One region of the Streptosporangium sp. NPDC002544 genome, then DNA from elsewhere that is predicted to be linked to it. Evidence: riboswitches for the same ligand, from Rfam matches in the RefSeq annotation. Region 1 holds a riboswitch; each other region holds the start of a gene.
The links. A riboswitch is a leader RNA that binds a small molecule or an ion and turns the genes downstream of it on or off. The one in region 1 is predicted to bind cyclic di-AMP.
Positions count from the first base shown of each region.

Region 2: it holds a riboswitch for cyclic di-AMP, as region 1 does, so the genes downstream of both, ABT061_RS09960 (C40 family peptidase) here and ABT061_RS44320 (coiled-coil domain-containing protein) in region 1, are expected to answer to the same signal.
Region 3: it holds a riboswitch for cyclic di-AMP, as region 1 does, so the genes downstream of both, ABT061_RS45655 (CHAP domain-containing protein) here and ABT061_RS44320 (coiled-coil domain-containing protein) in region 1, are expected to answer to the same signal.

Region 1 covers NZ_JBEOWJ010000050.1:27,933-34,086, forward strand. Annotated here, with positions in the region: gene ABT061_RS44300 (TIGR03086 family metal-binding protein) at 1-204, shown strand, start outside; gene ABT061_RS48500 (50S ribosomal protein bL37) at 245-322, opposite strand; gene ABT061_RS44305 (HD domain-containing protein) at 577-1,173, shown strand; gene ABT061_RS44310 (DeoR/GlpR family DNA-binding transcription regulator) at 1,260-2,060, shown strand; gene galT (galactose-1-phosphate uridylyltransferase) at 2,057-3,136, shown strand; cyclic di-AMP (ydaO/yuaA leader) riboswitch at 3,209-3,345, shown strand; gene ABT061_RS44320 (coiled-coil domain-containing protein) at 3,349-4,323, shown strand; gene ABT061_RS44325 (hypothetical protein) at 4,434-4,628, shown strand; gene ABT061_RS44330 (hypothetical protein) at 4,682-5,137, opposite strand; gene ABT061_RS44335 (LacI family DNA-binding transcriptional regulator) at 5,247-6,154, opposite strand, start outside.
Region 2 covers NZ_JBEOWJ010000005.1:289,651-295,804, reverse strand. Annotated here, with positions in the region: gene ABT061_RS09975 (Uma2 family endonuclease) at 1-309, shown strand, start outside; gene ABT061_RS09970 (branched-chain amino acid aminotransferase) at 542-1,636, opposite strand; gene ABT061_RS09965 (3-isopropylmalate dehydrogenase) at 1,808-2,854, opposite strand; cyclic di-AMP (ydaO/yuaA leader) riboswitch at 2,996-3,226, shown strand; gene ABT061_RS09960 (C40 family peptidase) at 3,214-3,810, shown strand; gene serA (phosphoglycerate dehydrogenase) at 4,442-6,031, opposite strand.
Region 3 covers NZ_JBEOWJ010000055.1:7,645-13,798, forward strand. Annotated here, with positions in the region: gene ABT061_RS45640 (alpha/beta fold hydrolase) at 221-1,069, opposite strand; gene ABT061_RS45645 (DUF305 domain-containing protein) at 1,509-2,135, opposite strand; gene ABT061_RS45650 (hypothetical protein) at 2,221-2,667, opposite strand; gene ABT061_RS45655 (CHAP domain-containing protein) at 3,382-3,903, opposite strand; cyclic di-AMP (ydaO/yuaA leader) riboswitch at 3,916-4,064, opposite strand; gene ABT061_RS45660 (coiled-coil domain-containing protein) at 4,347-5,300, shown strand; gene ABT061_RS45665 (four-helix bundle copper-binding protein) at 5,352-5,546, opposite strand; partial or broken gene ABT061_RS48510 (HAD-IC family P-type ATPase) at 5,461-6,115, shown strand.

The DNA.
Region 1 (6,154 bases):
TGGGACCTGGCCCGCGCCATCGGCGCCGACGAGCGGCTCGACCCGGAGTTGGTCGCGGCCTGCGCCACCTGGTTCGCCGACGCGGAACCCGGCTACCGGCAGACCGCGGCCGTCGGGGAGCACCAGGCCGGAGAGCACCGGAAGGTGCCCTCCGACACCGACGCGCAGACCCGGCTGCTGGCCTCCTGGGGCCGCCGCGCGTGACCGCCAGTCCCCGTGGACTCGGGCTCTGTGATCAGTACGGCTAGCGAGCGGTCGGCCGCTTGCCGTGGTTGGCCTTGTGCTTCTTGCGGGCCTTGCCCTTACGCGATCTTCTGGCCATGCCGACCACCCCTTCCCTGAGGTCCTTCCAGGTCCCGCGAGTGCCGGCCTCCGTGATTCCGGACCCGTGATTCCGGACCCGTACGGGACTCGATGTCACCGGTTCAGACCTTCACGTTCCTCCTGCGACGCCCGGCGCACAAGGCCCGAACCGCGATCCGCCCCGCTCCGGTGGGTGCGTTGCCCCAACCTTGACGATCAGCGCCTCCCGCACCTGAGGGTCCTCCCCTCCGGCCAGGTTCTAGGCTCGCCCTCATGCGCGAGAAGCTGATGGCCCGCTGGCTGTCCCTGTCCGGCCCCGAGGCCGAACCCCTCGGCCGTGAACTGATCACCCGGTACGACGAGCCGCACCGCAGGTATCACACCACCACCCACCTGGAGGCCGTGCTCGCCCACATCGACACCCTGGCCTCTCATGCCGAGCACCCGGACCTGGTACGGCTGGCGGCCTGGTTCCACGACGCCGTCTACGACCCGCGGCGCGGCGACAACGAGGAGCGGAGCGCCATCCTGGCCGAGCGCGCGCTGCCGGAGATGGGGCTCTCCCCCGAGGCGGTGGCCACGGTCGCCCGGCTGGTCAGGCTGACCGTCACACACGCCCCCGCACCGGGCGACGCGGACGGGGCCGTGCTGTCCGACGCGGACCTGGCGATCCTGGGCGCGTCGCCGGAGGTCTACGCCGCCTACGCGACCGCCGTGCGCGAGGAGTACGCCTTCGTGCCCGACGACGCTTTCAGATCCGGCAGGGCCGCGGTGCTGCGCTCGCTGCTCGATCTTGCGGCGATCTTCCACATCGCCGATCTGGAGGAGGCGGCGCGGGCGAACATCATGGCGGAGCTTGAGCGGCTGTGAGCAGATGACCACCATAATTCAACAGTATTTCCCGATACCTGCCGTGGTATTTTGGTGGAATCTGGTGAATTAAAGGGAGTGAGTCAATGCTCGCCCAGCAGCGGCAGCAGGCGATCCTGGAGAGGGTGCGGAGCAGGGGCGGGGTCAGGGTCGCCGATCTCGTCCGGGAGCTCGGCGTGTCCGACATGACGATCCGGCGCGACCTTGAGGTGCTCTCCGAGCGCGGGCTGGTGGAGAAGGTCCACGGTGGCGCCACCGCCACCGGGTCCGGCTCGACCGAGGAGCCGGGCTTCGCCGCCAAGTCGGCGCGCCAGCAGGCGGAGAAGGAGACGATCGCCCAGCAGGCCGCCCGGCTCGTCCGGCCCGCCACCGCCATCGCACTCTCCGCGGGAACCACGACCTGGACGCTCGCCCACCACGTGACCGACGTGCCCGAGCTGACCGTGATCACCAACTCGATCCGGATCGCCGACGTCTTCCACCGCTCCCCCAGGGCCGATCGCACGGTCGTGCTCACCGGCGGGGTCCGCACCCCCTCCGACGCGCTGGTCGGCCCGGTCGCGGTCACGGCGATCCGGGGACTCCACGTCGACACCCTCTTCCTCGGCGTGCACGGGATGAGCGCCCGAGCCGGGTTCACCACACCCAACCTGCTGGAGGCCGAGACCAACCGCGAGCTGGTCGCCTCCGCACACCGCCTGGTGGTGCTCGCCGACCACACCAAGTGGGGCACGGTCGGCATCAGCACGATCGCCGAGCTGGCCCAGGCCCACATCGTGGTCACCGACTCCGGCCTGGCCGAGGAGGCCCGCGAGGAGCTCGCCGCCTCGGTGGGAGAGCTGATCATCACAGAGCCACAGCAGGAGAGCGAGAGCGTCGGCCGATGAAGCGTACGATCACCCACCTGGCCGACGGCCGGGAGCTGTTCTACTTCGACCGCCGCGACGACGCCGACCGCGGAGCGGTCGACGGACGCGACCTGCCGCCCCGCCCCACCGCCTCCGAGTTGCGTTACGACCCGCTGACCGAGGAGTGGATCGCGGTGGCCGGACACCGCCAGGGCCGCACCTTCCTGCCTCCGGCCAGCGAGTGCCCGCTCTGCCCTTCCACCTCCGGCAACCTCACCGAGATCCCCTCCGCGGCCTACGACGTGGTGGTCTTCGAGAACAGGTTCCCCTCGTTCTCCACCTATCTGGGCGACTATCAGCAGGTCGGCGGGTTGAGCGAGGTCCGTCCCGGGATCGGCCGCTGTGAGGTGGTCTGTTTCACCTCCGAGCACGACTCCTCGTTCGCGATGCTCCCCCCCGAGCAGGTGGAGCTGGTCATGGAGGCCTGGATCGACCGTACGGCGGAGTTGTCGGCGATGCCGGGCGTGGAGCAGGTGTTCTGTTTCGAGAACCGGGGAGCCGAGATCGGCATCACCCTGGCCCACCCGCACGGCCAGATCTACGCCTACCCCTACGTGACCCCGCGCACCAAGCTGACCCTCGGGGCGGCCGGGCGCCACCGGGAGCGGACCGGCGGCAACCTGTTCGCCGACGTGCTCGCCGCGGAGCGGGAGGCCGGGGTCCGGGTGGTGGCCTCGAACGAGCACTGGACGGCCTTCGTCCCGGCCGCGGCGCGCTGGCCGGTGGAGGTTCACCTCTACCCCCACCGGCAGGTCCCCGACCTGGTCGGGCTGGAGCCCGCGGAGCGCGCGGCGTTCGGACCGCTCTACACCGACGTGCTCCGCCGCCTCGACGCGTTGTTCGGCGTGCCGATGCCCTACATCGCGGCCTGGCACCAGGCGCCGGTCAACACCGGTCGTGACCTGTCGTACACGCACATGGAGCTGTTCAGCATCCGCCGCGCGCCGAACAAGCTGAAATATCTCGCCGGCTCCGAGTCGGCCATGGGTGCCTTCGTGAACGACGTGCTGCCCGAGGAGACAGCACACCTTCTGCGCTCTGTTGTCACGAACTAATCACCAATTGGTCTCGTCTTGAAGTCGCGTGACCCTGTGTTTACCACTACTATCCTTCCCACATCGGCTGCAACAGCCGATATGCCTAATCCCAGGCGCATCGCCCGGGAGCCGGGGAACCACCGCACCTGGGGTGAAACCACTTCGGTGGAAGGGCGTTCTCCAGCCCGAACCCGTCAGCTAACCCGGTAGGCGGAAGGAGAGGAGAGTTCGTGGCGGCCCCGTCCCCCACGTTCCGTCGGCATGCGGCTCTGGCCCTTTGTCTGAGCCTGGTCGCCACGTTCACCCTCGGTGCCCCCACCGCGGGAAGCGCGGAGCCCAAGCCGACCGAGGCCAAGCTCCGCGCCGAGCTGGCCAAGCTCGGCAAGAAGGTCGACGGGCTGATCGAGGCATACGCGGCCAAGCGCGAGTCCCTCAAAAAGGCACAGAAGGCCGAGGCCGTCGCCAAGCAGAACCTGGCCAGGGCCTCCGACCTCTACGCCAGGGCGGAGAAGCAGGTCGACTCCATAGTCCAGCTCCGCTACCAGAGCAGCATCGGAGGCCTGCCCGCGCTGCTGTTCGCCGACGACATGGGTGGAGCCGCGGTGATGGAGCAGCTCACCGCCCAGCAGAGCGCCCATCTGCAGGGCTTCGCCGAGAGCTTCGAACGTAGGAAGAGGGCGACCGAGACGGCCGCCAGGCTCACCGACGAAATCAGGGAGGAGGCCAAGGAGATGCAGACCCAGCGTGACGAGGTCGAAGATCTGATCAAGGACATCAAGAACAGGCTCGACCAGCTCGCCCCCGTCGGCTCCGGGCGCCGCGCCGACGGCAGCTGGGCCCCGCAACTCCCCACCGGCGCCGACAACATCACCGACCGGACCCGGATCATGCGTGAGGCCGTCAAGAGACGCTTCGACCTCCCGTACGCCGTCGGTTGCTACCGGTCCGCGAACGACGGCGGCGAGCACCCCCTCGGCCGCGCCTGCGACTTCATGATGAGCACCGGCGGCACGATGCCCTCAGCCGCCAACCTCCGGCTCGGCGACGAGATCGCCGCCTGGGCCATCAAGAACAAGGCCAAGCTCGGAGTGAAGTACGTGATCTGGCGCCAGCGCATCAACCACGGCTCCGGCTGGAGAACCATGTCCAACCGCGGCGGCATCACCGCCAACCACTACGACCACCCGCACATCTCGATGTACTGAGCCGCCAGGTTCCTGAACTGCGGTGATCTCGCTGTAATCCCCTCTCAGGACACAGCGAGGTCCCCGAGACCCGGCACGATTCAGTCACTGGCGTTCGATTGGATGGGCGTATGACTGCTCATGATGTGGCCCGTCTGCTGCCCGGTGTCCCGATGCTCCGCGACCTGTGCCGGTCCATGGCGGTGCTGGAGGCCATCCTGAGCCCGGAGTGGGAGAGCCGCTACCACTCCTTCGACGCGGGTTGGAGTCCGAGGGCGGAGATGGCTTACACGATCACACACCACCGACCCGCAACCACCACCTGAGCAGGGCGAGATGCCACTGGCGAGGTATCTGCCCTTCCCTACGGATCTGGTGGTCAGGTGTCGTACAAGCCGTCCCAGGGTTCGTAGAAGCCGAGGTTGTTCGGGTAGAGCTCGGCGTGTTCGGTGCCTTCGAAGGTCTCGATGACGAGGCCGAAGAGCACGCCGTCGACGTCGCGGCGAAAGGGCCGGATGGCGATGTCGCCGAAGCGGAGGCCGGGGAGGGCATCGAGCCACTGCTTCAGCCGCTCCTGCGCTGCGTCGACGGCGGCCCGGTGGTTGTCGTCGGTCCCGGTGCGCTCGATGCGGGAGTCGAGGTGGTGGCCGGCGGCGTCGAAGGTGTGCAGGACGGCGTGCCAGCGTTTGTGCGCCTGCCAGTCGTCGGTGTGCGTGTAGCCCTCGGGGAAGGCGGCGACGACGGAGCCGAGGAACTGCCCGCCCTCCCAATGGCCGATGGTGTCGGTGTGGTAGTCGGGTTCGTAGCTGATGGGGATGATCTCGGGGACTGCCATGTGCGGGAGAGTAGCGATCGGGTCCGACACGGCCCGGAACTCACAACCTCCGCACGGCCGTGTCGGCGAGACGGGCACGCGCTACCCCCGGTGGGCGGCCGTAAGCGGGTCAGTCGCGGCCGGTGGAGCCCTCGGGTGGGACAACAGGGGCGGTGGAACCGCGTACCACCAGTTCGGTGGCGAGTTCGACGTGGTGGGAGTCGACTCGTTCGCCTGCCGCCAGGCGCAGGGCCGTGCGTACGGCGACGCCGCCCATCTCTCGCAGCGGCTGGCGTACGGTGGTCAGCGGGGGCGAGGCCATGCAGGCGACCTGGGTGTCGTCGAAGCCGACGATGCTGAGGTCCTCGGGCACGCGCAACCCTCGCGCCCTGGCCGCCTCCAGCACGCCGAGCGCGATGTCGTCGCAGCCGGCGAAGATGGCGGTGGGGACCTCAGGCAGGTCGAACAGGGCCGCGCCGCCCGTCACACCCTCCTGGTAGCGGAAGTGCCCCGCCCGTACGTAACCCGGAGGAACCGAAGCGCCTGCGGCCTCCATGGCGGCGCGGTAGCCGTGTAGCCGGGCCTGGTTGCAGGCGGCGGTGGCCGGGCCGCCGAGGTAGGCGATGCGCCGATGTCCGAGCGTGAGCAGGTGCTGCGTCGCGGCCAGGCCCCCGGCGAAGTTCGTCGAGCCGACGCTGGTGACCCCCCTGGTCTGCGGCAGGTTCAGCGGGTCGATCACGACCAGTGGCAACCGCACGCGGGACAGGGCGGCGAGCTGCCCGGCGGTCAACTCGCTGGTGATGGCGATCAGGGCCCGCCGTCCGGCCGTGACCAGGCCGCGTGCCCAGGCTCCGGCGCGGTCGGCGTTCGTCCGGATGCTCACCACGATCGCCGCGTCGACCTCGGCCCCGGCCTGCACAGCGCCCTGGACGATCTCGGTCGAGTACGCGTTGAGATCGGCGTCCAGCTCCACTTCGATCGTGTCCGGCACGGCCGCGTCGCCCCGGCGGCGCTGCGGCGGCGCGACGTAGTCGTGCT
Region 2 (6,154 bases), on a different contig from region 1:
ATCGTCGTTCCCCCGAACCCTCGCCTCTGGGATCCCAGCCATGTGTACGCGAACGCCACGCTGCTGGTCGCAGAGGTCGTCTCCCCGAGCAGCGTTCACGATGACCATGTGGTCAAGCCGCGGGCCTGCGCGCTCGCGGGAGTTCCGCTCTACCTGGTGATCGACACCTTCGCGAACCGTTTCAGGCTGCTCAGCCGACCGGGCCCGGAGGGTTACGCCGACGAGATCACCGAGTCGATCGGCAAGCCTCTTGAGCTGCCCGCGCCGTGGAACCTCACGGTCGACACCGGCAAGCTGATCGAAGGATAGACCCGCTCACGGAGGAGGCCCGGCCAGGCGGAGACCCGGCCTCCTCCGGCTGCCACCGAGGTGACCGACCGTAGACGTGTTGGCCAGGTCTCCTCGCGCCCTTTGGCGGCACCTGTCGCCGTGCTGCCCCACTTCGCACATGTGGGGCATCATCCCGGGTCAGATGCCGCGTAAGAGCCGACACCGCAGGTAACCGCCCCGGGTCAATCGGGGCCGCACGCGGAACGCGGGACTAGCAGATCTTGTGGACCCAGTTGTGCGGGTCCGGGCGGGAACCGTACTGGATGCCCACGAGTTCCTCGCGGATCCGCTCGGTGACCGGCCCCTGGGTGCCGTCGCCGATCGTCCAGGCGCGGTCGGCGCCCTTGACCGAGCCGACCGGGGTGACCACCGCGGCGGTGCCGCAGGCGAAGACCTCGGTGAGCTCGCCCGACTCGCAACCCCGCTGCCACTCCTCGATCGACAGCCGCCCCTCCTCCGCCCGCAGGCCGAGGTCCGAGGCCAGAGCGAGGATCGAGTCGCGGGTGATGCCCGGCAGCAGCGTGCCGGTGAGCGCCGGGGTCAGCAGGCGGTCGCCGTAGACGAAGAACAGGTTCATCCCGCCCATCTCCTCGACGTAGCGGTGCTCGCTCGCGTCCAGCCAGACCACCTGGTCACAGCCCTGCTCGACAGCCTGGCGCTGGGCCACGAAGGCCGCCGCGTAGTTGCCGCCGCACTTGGCGAAGCCGGTACCGCCGGGGGCCGCGCGGGTGTACTCGGTGGAGAGCCAGACGCTGACCGCCCGCCCACCACCGAAGTAGGCCGCCGCCGGAGAGGCGATCACCATGTACTTGTAGGTCCTGGAGGGGTAGTTGACCCCGAGCGCAGGCTGCGTGGCGATCATGAAAGGGCGCAGGTAGAGGCTGTGTCCGGGCGTGGTCGGCACCCACTCGCGGTCGGTCTGGACGAGCAGTTCCAGCGACTCGACGAACGTCTCCTCGGGCAGCTCGGGCATGGCCATCCGCAACGCGGAGGTGTTGAAGCGGGCGGCGTTGGCCTCGGGGCGGAACGTCACGATCGCGCCGTTCTGCTGGCGGTACGCCTTCATGCCCTCGAAGAGCTCCTGCGCGTAGTGGAAGACCGCGGTCGCGGGGTCGAGGCTGAGCGGGCCGTACGGCATGAGCCGGGCGTCGTGCCAGCCCTCGCCCTCGGTGTAGTCGATCGAGATCATGTGATCGGTGAAGACCTGGCCGAACCCCGGAGCCGCCATTACCTGCTCGCGCTCGGCCGCGGTGCGAGCGTGGTCGGAGAGCTGCACGTCGAAGCTGAGCTTCTGAGCGGTGGTCATGACGCGGATCCTTATCTTGATGTCTGGCTTACCCTCGGGTCCATTCTGCGTTGGACCGGGTAACGGGAAACTACTGCATCCATGCCGAAAACCGGCAGTGCGTGGGAAACAAAAAGCGCCCGGCGGCTCGTAGGAGCCGCCAGGCGCATCGGGGTCGAGGGGGCGGCTTCCTCAGCCGGCTACTCGCGCGGTGATGTCGTCACCGATCTCCTGGGTGGTCCGGCCGGCCCAGCCGGCCAGCCGCTCGAGCAGGTCGTCGGCGACGGCCTGCTCGACCCGGGCCGCCTCGTCGGCCAGTCCCAGGTGGTCCAGGAGCATGGCGACCGACAGGATGGTGGCGGTCGGGTCGGCCTTGCCCTGGCCCGCGATGTCGGGGGCGCTGCCGTGGACCGGCTCGAACATGCTCGGCGCGGTGCGGTCGGGGTTGACGTTGCCGCTGGCCGCCAGGCCGATGCCACCGGCGATCGCCGCGCCGATGTCGGTGAGGATGTCACCGAAGAGGTTGTCGGTGACGATCACGTCGAAGCGCTCCGGCTGGCTGACGAAGAACATCGAGGCCGCGTCGACGTGGCAGTAGTCGGTCTGGACCTCGGGGTACTCCACGCTGACCCGGTCGAACGTGCGGGCCCAGAGGTCACCGGCGTAGGTGAGCACGTTGGTCTTGTGGACCAGCGTCAGCTTCTTGCGGGGGCGGGCCACCGCCTTCTCGAAGGCGTAGCGCACCACGCGCTCGACACCGTAGGCGGTGTTCAGCGACTCCTGGGTGGCGATCTCGTGCGGCGTGCCGCGGCGCATGGCGCCTCCGGCACCGGCGTAGGGGCCCTCGGTGCCCTCCCGGATGACGATCATGTCGATGTCCTCGGGGCGGGCCTTGCCCAGCGGCGTCTCGACGCCGGGGAAGAGCTTGACCGGGCGGAGGTTCACATAGTGGTCGAGCTGAAAGCGGAGCTTGAGCAGCAGGTCGCGCTCCAGGATGCCCGGGGGCACGCTGGGGTCGCCGACCGCGCCGAGCAGGATCGCGTCGTATCCGCGTAGCTCGTCGAGCAGCGGGTCGGGCAGGGTCTCGCCGGTCTCGTGGTAGCGCTTGGCCCCGAGGTCGTACGTGGTGGTCTCCACCTTGGTGCCGACCGCTTCGAGGACCTTCAGACCCTCGGTGACGACCTCGACTCCGATCCCGTCCCCGGGGATGACCGCCAGGCGAATGTTACGCGAATCCATGCAGGCACCTTACCTGTCCGTCTCGGTGATCGAACACCGGTCTCACTCTTCGGACGTGTCCGCACGTCCACCCATGTGATCGTTTTGTCCTTTTTTGCTCCCTATTGACCGTTTCGCGAGGTTTCGTTATCGTCCTCCCCATTCACATCGATGCCTAATCCGTACGGACCACCCCCTTACCGGCCCGTACGGAGCCGGGGAACCACTTTTTCCGGGATCCACCGGGCCCCCGGGAACCCGCTCCTCCCCCGGAGCGCGCTCCCGGCCGCCATCACGGGATTCCTTGGGGCGAATCGGCGCACTCTCGCGCCGTAGGGCGGCCTCCACGCCCGAGCCCGACAGCTCACCCGGCCGGCCTTATGGAAGGAATCATCCTGTCCGGCAAGATGTACTCCCGCGTCCTGTCCATTCTCGTCTCAGGTGCCGCGGTGTTCGCGGCCTCGGCCATGGCGCCGACGGCGGCCCTGGCCGCCGCCCCTCTCCCCTCCCCCGAAGCTCCCGCACTCGGCACCGTCAGGCTGAAGGCGGCAGTGAAAAGCGCGACCCCCAGGCCCGCCTGGCAGAAGGCCGTGAAGTGGGCCATGTCCAAGCGCGGCACGCCCTACGTCTGGGGTGGCACCGGCAACGGCGGCTTCGACTGCTCAGGCCTGATGCTCCGCGCCTACGGCGCCGCCGGGATCAAGCTGCCCCGCGTCACCAACGACCAGTACGCCGCCTTCTCCAAGAAGATCGCCTGGAAGGACCTCAGGGCCGGTGACCTGGCCTTCTTCAGCGGCCTCGGCCATGTCGGCATGATCACCAGACCCGGTTACATGGTCCACGCCCCGCGGAGCGGCGACGTGGTCAAGGAGGAGAAGCTCAGCGCCTGGCGCCGGTCCTCCTTCGTCGGCGCGGTGCGCCCCGATCCGCAGGGGGTCAAGTCGACCGAGCAGATCGAGATCGCGACCGGCGGATGAGACACGCCGGCTGATCAGCCGCGGGAACCCCGCCGGCGCTGGGAACAGGTTCAGCGGATGGGGGAACCACCGTTGTCCCGGCGGTCCAGGGCGGTCTGGAGCGCCTCGGCGGCCTCGTCCTTGACCTCTTCGGCGTGGTTCCAGGGATACATGTCGTACATGGCGAATCTCGTCTCGGTCGCATGCGAGCAGGGGCAATGGTCGAGACTCCGATCAGGGCTCCGACCAGGCCTGATGTCACGGGTCCGGGTCACGGACCGGTGATCTGGGGCGTGGTGCCAGAGAGTTGCCGGCCCACCCCTGTCAGGCCCCGTCGCGGCAGGCTGGGACCTGGCGCATTTCATCCCAGGCTACCTGGCGGCCGGAACACCGTCTCGCCCGGCGTACACACTTCTCACATACTGAGACGAAAGGTGGCCGCCGCCCCGCGATGCGGGGCGGCGGCCACCTCGGTGGATCCTTTGCCTATCGGGCCCAGGCCCTGTCCCTTGGATCTTTTGCCTACCGCGGTCGCCCAGGCGGCGCCTCGCCGCGTTGTCGTCGGTCACCGCAGCACGCTACGGCTCCCTCCTCCGCCCTGCGAGACACCGCCTGACCGATCCTCGCCACGGCAAGATCCGCGGGGCAGGCCCTAGTCGGCCAGGTCGACCGAGCGGCCGCTGTCGGCGCCGATCTCCGCGCCGATCTGGTCGATCACGTCGGCCGGGATGGCGGTGTCGACGGTGAGCGCGATGAGGGCCTTGCCGCCCTTGACGTCCCGGGCCACCTGCATCGAGGCGATGTTGATCGAGTGGTCGCCGAGGATGCGGCCGACCACGCCGACGACGCCGGGGCGGTCGGTGTAGGTGAAGAACGACAGGTGGTCGGTCGGCTCGATCTCCATCTGGTAGCCGTTGACCTCGACGATCTTCGTGATCTGCCGCGGACCCGACAGGGTGCCGGAGACCGAGACCGCACGGCCGTCGGCGAGGACGCCGCGGACCGTCACGACGTTGCGCCAGTCGGGGCTCTCGGCGCTGGTGACCAGCTCGACCGAGACGCCGCGGTCCTTGGCCAGCAGCGGGGCGTTGACGTAGGTGACGGAGTCCTCGACCACGTCCGTGAAGACACCCTTGAGCGCGGCCAGCTCCAGCACGCGGACGTCGTGGGCGGCGATCTCGCCGCGCACCTCGACGTCGAGCTTGGTGGCGACCTCGCCCGCGAGAGCCGTGAACACCCGGCCGAGCTTCTCGGCCAGCGGCAGGCCCGGCTTGACGTCCTCGGCGACGGCACCGCCCTGGACGTTGACCGCGTCGGGCACGAACTCCCCGGCCAGGGCGAGCTTCACGCTACGCGCCACCTGGGTGCCGGCCTTCTCCTGGGCCTCGTGGGTGGAGGCGCCCAGGTGCGGGGTGACGACCACCTGGTCGAGCTCGAAGAGCGGGCTGTCGGTGACCGGCTCCTTCGGGAACACGTCGATGCCGGCCCCGGCGACGCGGCCCTCCTTGATCGCGGAGTAGAGGGCGTTCTCGTCGATGATGCCGCCGCGGGCGACGTTGACGAGGCGGACGTTCGGCTTGACCGCGTGCAGCTCCCTGTCACCGATGAGGCCGATGGTCTCCTTGGACTTGGGCAGGTGCACCGTGATGAAGTCGGCCTCGCGCAGGGCCTCCTCCAGCGTGACCAGGCGGACGCCCATCTGCGCGGCGCGGGCCGGCTGCAGGTAGGGGTCGTAGGCGATCAGCTCGACACCGAACGGCTGGAGGCGCTGCGCGACCAGCTGGCCGATCTTGCCGAGACCGAGGATGGCGACGACCTTCTCGTCGAGCTCCACGCCGGTGTACTTCGAGCGCTTCCACTCGCCGCCCTTGAGCGCGGAGTGCGCCTGGGCGACGTTGCGGGCGGAGGCGAGGATCAGCGCGACGGTGTGCTCGGCGGCGCTGGTGATGTTGGAGGTCGGCGCGTTGACCACCATGACGCCTGCCTTGGTGGCGGCCTCCACGTCGACGTTGTCCAGACCGACACCGGCGCGGGCGACGACGCGGAGCTTGGGCGCGTGGGCGATCGCCTCGGCGTCGACCTGCGTGGCGCTGCGCACGATGAGCGCGTCCACGTCGGCGAGCGCGGGCAGGAACTGGGCACGGTCGGCGCCGTCGGTGTGGCGGACTTCGAAGTCCGCGCCCAGGACCGCGAGACCGGCCTCGGAAAGTTCCTCGGCGACCAGTACGACGGGCTTGTTCACAGGCTGGATCCTTACTAGGCGGTGAGGGTGCACGGACCTCACGTAGTCTATCGGCGCTTGTGAACGTATTCACGAGTGTCCCGAGATGCGAGACGCGACCGCCTCCATGATCCAGCACGCCGG
Region 3 (6,154 bases), on a different contig from region 1:
CTTTGGGGGCTTTGCCTGCTGGACGGGGTGGGGGCGTTTGGGATCCCAACCGGTGTAGCGGATGAACTTGCGCTTTATCTGCCGGATGACGGTGCGCCCACATTCAGCCGGTCGAGAGCGAGGAAACCATCGGCGCCCATCCGATCACGGCGCTTCTGTGAGTCGCGCGTAGCTACCGGGAGGGGGTGGTTTTACAAGGGCCTTCGACCAGATCGCTAGATCAAAAGCGTCCGAAGAAGTCGAGCATGGCCTTTGTGCACATGTCGGCATGAGTGATGATCCCAGCATGACCGGCCTGGAAGATCTCAAGGAATTCTCCGTTTGGCAGGACATCCGTGGCTTGTCGTCCCCCGCGAGGCGGAAAGTAGAGATCATGCTCGAAGGCGATCACTAGGCAGGGCGCAGCGATCCTGGCCAGCAGAGCCATCCGCTGATCTTCATCGAACCAATCCCAGACTGCGGCGAGTTGGCCGTGCAGGCCGTCCCTGTGCCTCCAGGTCGGAAGTGCAAGCAACTCGATCCATTCGGTGACCTGGGGGGCGTCGTCCTGCAGCACATGCGAGGGAACGGCTGTGCGCAATGTCTCCACCAGGAGGGAGCTGTCCGGCAACGTGCCGACGGCGGCGAACAGATCCCGTTGCGCTCGGGTGAGCATGCGCGTGAATTCCGTCGTCGGTCCCGCACTCCCGATGAAGACGCCGGCCCGCACGAGGTCGGGGCGCGCTCTGGCCAGTACTTCGACTGTGAAGCCGCCGAGAGACACCCCGACGAACCTGCAATCCCGGAGTCCCAGGTGTTCACACAGCGCTCCTGCGTCGGCGGCGAGGTCGTCGACGTTGTACGGCGGAGCCGGCGCCTCCGATGGAGCCACGCCGCGAGCCGCGAACGCCAGGACCTGATACCCGGCGCTGACCAGTGCGGATCGCACATTCCCCGCGTCCCACCAGAAGATGGGCATGCCCGTCCCTCCGAGCAACACCACCGGCTCGCCTTCACCAATCAAGTCGTAGGCGATACGTACACCATTGACCCATGCCTCATTCACTTCAAGCCCGTCCTCGTCGAACACGTCTGGGTGAGAGCCGTGCATGCCCACCGTTTCCACAGGCACCCCCACGGTTGCCGACATATGCCCGGTGACCCCACGCACGTCGTCCGCAGGCGAGGGCTCGACTCCCACCCGCTTAGCACGGACCGAAGCGACTAGCCGCAACTAAGCTTCGTTACTATAGATGATAGTAGATCAAAAGCGCATTAAGCTCGATTGTTCACTATAAAGGGATCCCTACCACTACTTGACATAGTTGATTTCCTCGACAGAAGTCAGGCAGAGGTGAAAGCCGGCCGGCTGGTTCCGGCTCGACCGTGCCTGTCCACAGCGCGGCGGGACAGGCAAAGGAATCCCTTTGAGCACTACTTCTGGCAAACGCGGCGAATGAACCACGATGCTGAAAGCCTGCGGTGTCCAGATGTAGATCATATCTGGACACCGCCGACCGACTCATGGCCTACAGTCGGTCGAGAAGCTCCTGCATCTGCTTGATCTCAGCCTGCTGGGCGGTCTCGATGGTCCTGGCGAGCTCTTTGGCCTTGGGATCGGCCCCGTCGCTCTGCTCGGTCTTGGCCATTATGATCGCCCCCTTGTGATGGGCGATCATCAGCTCGGCGAACATCCGGTCGAACTGGGCGCCCTTTGCCTTTTGGAGCTTGACCATGTCCTCCTCGGTCATCATGCCGGGCATGACATGCCCGCCGTGGCCCTCCGGGGCGGGAGCCTTCCAGGTGGACAACCAGTCGGTCATGGTGGCGATCTCCGGCCCCTGCGCGGCCTTGATCTTCGCCGCCAGTTCCTTCACCTCCGGGTCGGAGGCCCGGGTCTCGGCCAGTTTGGCCATCTCCACGGCCTGCTCGTGATGCGGGATCATCATCTGCGCGAAGGTGACGTCGACTTCGTTGAAGGAGGCTTCCGGCTCCTGGCTTGCGGTAGTGGCGGGAGCGGGGGCACTGCTGGTCATGCCGGTGTGGCCGGTCATCGCGTCGTCACCGCCTCCGCAGGCGGTGAGCAGCGCGAGAGCGCCGACTCCCGCCGTGGCGGTCAGTGCGAGCCTGCGAAAGGCGGATCGGTTGGTGAACATCTCTACTATCTCTTTCCGGTCAGTCGTATCTGCGTGCCGATCGTCTGCGGGCGGATCTTTGATGCCGTCCGCGGAGGCGATCGGCCTATACGCGCAGAACCGAGAGACGCGCCAGGCGTAGGGCCGTCCTCCGCGGGGGCGGGCGGGCGACGAGCAGCGTCGGAGAGGCGTCGGCCGATCGGGCCTGCGAGATCTGCCGCGTCCACAGGGGCGCCATACCGATGAGGAGAAGGAGAAACGAGGTGAGTACGGCCAGGCAGACGGAGCTCGGATCAAGGGCCGGAGGAGTGTCATCACGCTCTGAGACCAGTTGCCCGGCCTGGGGCATCAGGGTGGGACGGAGCACGGTGCGTGCTTTCGGCACTCCATGATCAGCGGTAAAGGCGTGTCCGAAGGCGGCAGGCGTGCCGTCATGCCCCCGCCGGTGGTCCAGGTGCCCCAGGGTGTGCATCCCGGCGACGCCCAGAATCAGAGCGATCAGAAGAAAGCGGCACAGCACCAGCAACGTGGACCGGCGGGCTGAGCCGTCCATCGTCCGCCCCCCTCGCGCTTGCGGTCCGACCTTTCCAATCTTCCTACGACCTATAATCGTAGAACAGTCGGCGCGAACATGGGGCAGGAAGCTCCCCGTGGGAGCGAACAGCCACGAGACACACGACGTGAGCTCGCGATCCTGCCCGACCTGGGCATAAGCGGCCGGCATGACGCAGTGGTCTGGACATCGTGACCAGGAAGTGAACGATAGGGACACTGCGAAGGAATCGCATGGTCAAGGCTCGCAGGGTAGAACAGCCGCCCGGCCGTCAGATCGAAGGCTGATGAATCACTGCACAAACATCTACTACTAACTATAGTAATTAGTGGCGGCCAGGTCCCACCCCGCTGACCGCCGACGCCGCCGTCCGGGCCCGAGCCCGGACGGCGGTGGATCCTCGCCCTCTTCGCACTGCTCGGCCATCGGACAGGTTCGCATCGCCGCGTGGGCCAAGGCGCGATGGACATCGGGGCAGGCGATGACCCGGGGGCTGTGGCTGATGGGCGCATCGTTCGTACCGCCGGCGCTCAGCACCTCACTGGCTCCCCAGCATCTGAATGCTGCCTCCTGGCTCGCGTATGCCGTGGCATTGGCGTCGGCGCTCATCACGACCTGCCTCCTCAGCCTGGCCACCATGATGATCTACCCGTTCGAAATGGCGACCATCGCCGCGCTCGGCGGGGAACGCATGATCGGCATCTACTACGGGTTCTACAACACCTTGTCCGGGGTCGGCATCGCGGCTGGAAACCTGCTCACCGGGACGGTGCTCGATTTGACCTTCCGTGGAAGCCCGTACCCGACGACCTTGCTCTCGTCGCGGACCTTCCGCTTCAACCACACCTTGTCGACGTTGGCCTCGATCGTGTGGATCTTGCCGCCCTCGACCTTCTCCACGAGGCCGACGTGGTCGATCCCGTCTGTGTCCTTTGAACCCGACCAGTCGTAGAACACCAGGGCGCCCGGTTCGGGCCTGTCGGACCAGGCCCCCTGCCTCTTGAACCAGACCGCGTGGGCCGGGGTGTACGCGTACTCGCCGACGAAGTTCTCGACTCCCGCCCGGTTGGCTGCCCAGGCGATGAACATGTCGCACCAGGGGGCGGTCTTGAACTGGGGGGCCGGATCGATGTTGGCCGCGTACCACGCGCCGAACTTGGTGTACTGGTCGTCCTTCTCCCGGTAGCCGAGTTCCGGTCGTACCACGTCGAGCAGATCTTCAGCGATTGGATCCATCGGTTGGCGGTTCGCCCCTCTCCTCGACCGCCTACCGGGTTAGCTGACGGGGTCGGGCCAGGAGCCGCCCTACCGCGGTGCGCGTCGCGGATTCACCCCACTGGAACTTGGGTTCCCGGTTCCCGCAGCCTGAGGCCGTGAGGATTCGGCGTCCGGCCGGTCACCTTCCTCGAAGACAGATCACCGGCCGGTAACGATTGAGCATAGTAGAAGAAATGCCCGAAAGGAGGGGAACCTGCCGAAGAAAGCCCTCGTACAGGGCACTGCATGCCGGATTTGGCGCGATGGTCCTGCTGGTGCAGGATCACCTACTAGCCTCCATCGGAGGGAGTTCAGTACGGGGCGTCACACGACAGGCGGCCCCCTACTTCGGGGAGAGGAGAAGCGTGACGGCTGCGTCCCGTGGGATTCGGCGTCCTAGCATATTTCGAGCTCTGGTCTCGATGTTCGTCGCTGTGGTCATGTGTGTGGGCGTGGCCTCGGCAGGCCATACCGAGCCCAAGCCCACCGCCAAGGAACTCCGTAAGGAGCTGGCGGAGCTGCAGAAGCGGTCAGAGACCATGATCTCCGAGTACTACACGGGACGGGTCGAGCTGCAGAAGGTGGAGAAGGTGGAGAAGGTGGCCCGCGGCAACCTGCGGCGGGCGCAGCAGGACTTCGAGCGGGCCGCGGGAGAGATCCGTCTTCTGGCCGCCGAGCAGTACCGCACCGGCGGGATCGGGGCGGCCTCCGCACTGGTGAGCGACGTCGATCCCACCGCCATGCTGAATGGCCTGGCGCTCACCCAGCAGCTCATGAGCGAGCAGGACGCCAAGCTGCAGAAGTTCATGAAGGCTCGCGACGCTCACCGCCGAGCGCAGACGTCGGCGGAGAAACGTGCCACGGAACTACGCGAGTCGCTCAAGGAGCTCGACGTCCAAAAGGACCGGGCCGAGAAGCTGATCGACAGGATCAAGGACCGAATCGACCTGCTCTATCCGACCCCGGGGGCCAGAAGCGCCGACGGGACGTGGGTTCCCCAGTTGCCGTCGGGGCCCGACAACATCACGCCTCGGATGCGGTTGGTCCGGCAGCTGATCGCACAACGGTTCGGCCCGCAGTTCGGGATCGGGTGCTACCGGGTCGACGGTGGCGTCCAGGGTGGCGGTGAGCACCCGCTGGGCCGCGCCTGCGACTTCATGCTCAGCCGTGGAGGAGCCCTGCCGTCGGCGGCCGAGACCAGGCGGGGCGACGAGATCGCCACGTGGGCGATCAAGAACGCCCGGCGCCTGGGCATCATGTACATCATCTTCCGCCAGCGGATCTGGCATGTCCGTAGCGGAGCCTGGGCGATGATGTCCGATCGCGGTGGCATCACGGCCAACCACTACGACCACCCCCACATATCGGTCTACTGAAGTGAGATGGTATGAGGCGCGTCCTCGATGACGCGTTTCCGGTGTGTTCGCTCAGCCCAGCGTGGCGAGCAGCTCGCGGCAGGCCTGCTCACACGCACGGCATGCCTGAGCACAGATGGCGCAGTGGCTGTGCTTGGTGTGCTTTTCACACTCCTCGGCACACGACTTCGAGATGCACGCCCGCGGCGGCGCCAACGACGCCGTCCGCGCCCTGCTCGACCTGGCCCCTCCCAGAGCGGTGGTCATCCGCGACGGCGAACCGGTCGAGGTGCCCACCGCCGAGGTTCTCGAAGGAGACCTGCTGCTGGTCCGTCCCGGGGCGAAGATCCCGGTCGACGGGGTGGTCGAGGACGGTGAGAGCGAGGTGGACGAGTCCATGGTCACCGGCGAGAGCCTGCCGGTGCACAAGCAGCAGGGCTCCACGGTCATCGGCGCGACCATCAACCGCAACGGCACGCTACGGGTGCGCGCCACCAGGGTGGGCGCGGACACCGCCCTGGCGCAGATCGTCAAGCTCGTCCAGCAGGCCAGAACTCCAAGGCCCCCGGGCAGCGGCTAGCTGTATTGACCCGCAGGGTTGTTGACGCGGGTGGTCGGCGGCGCGATCACCTTCGTCGCCTGGTTCTTCCTCGCTGATGAGCCGTTCGGCGTCGCGATCCTGTTCGCCATCACCGTCGTGGTCATCACCTGCCACGACGCGCTCGGTCTCGCCACTTCCACGGCGATCATGGTCGGTGACGGCGTCAACGACGCCCCCGCGCTGGCCCAGGCCGACCTGGGCATCGCCATCGGCGCCGGCACCGACGTCGCCCTCAAACGGTTGCGGCTGCCCTCACCCTCCGACACGCGCCAGG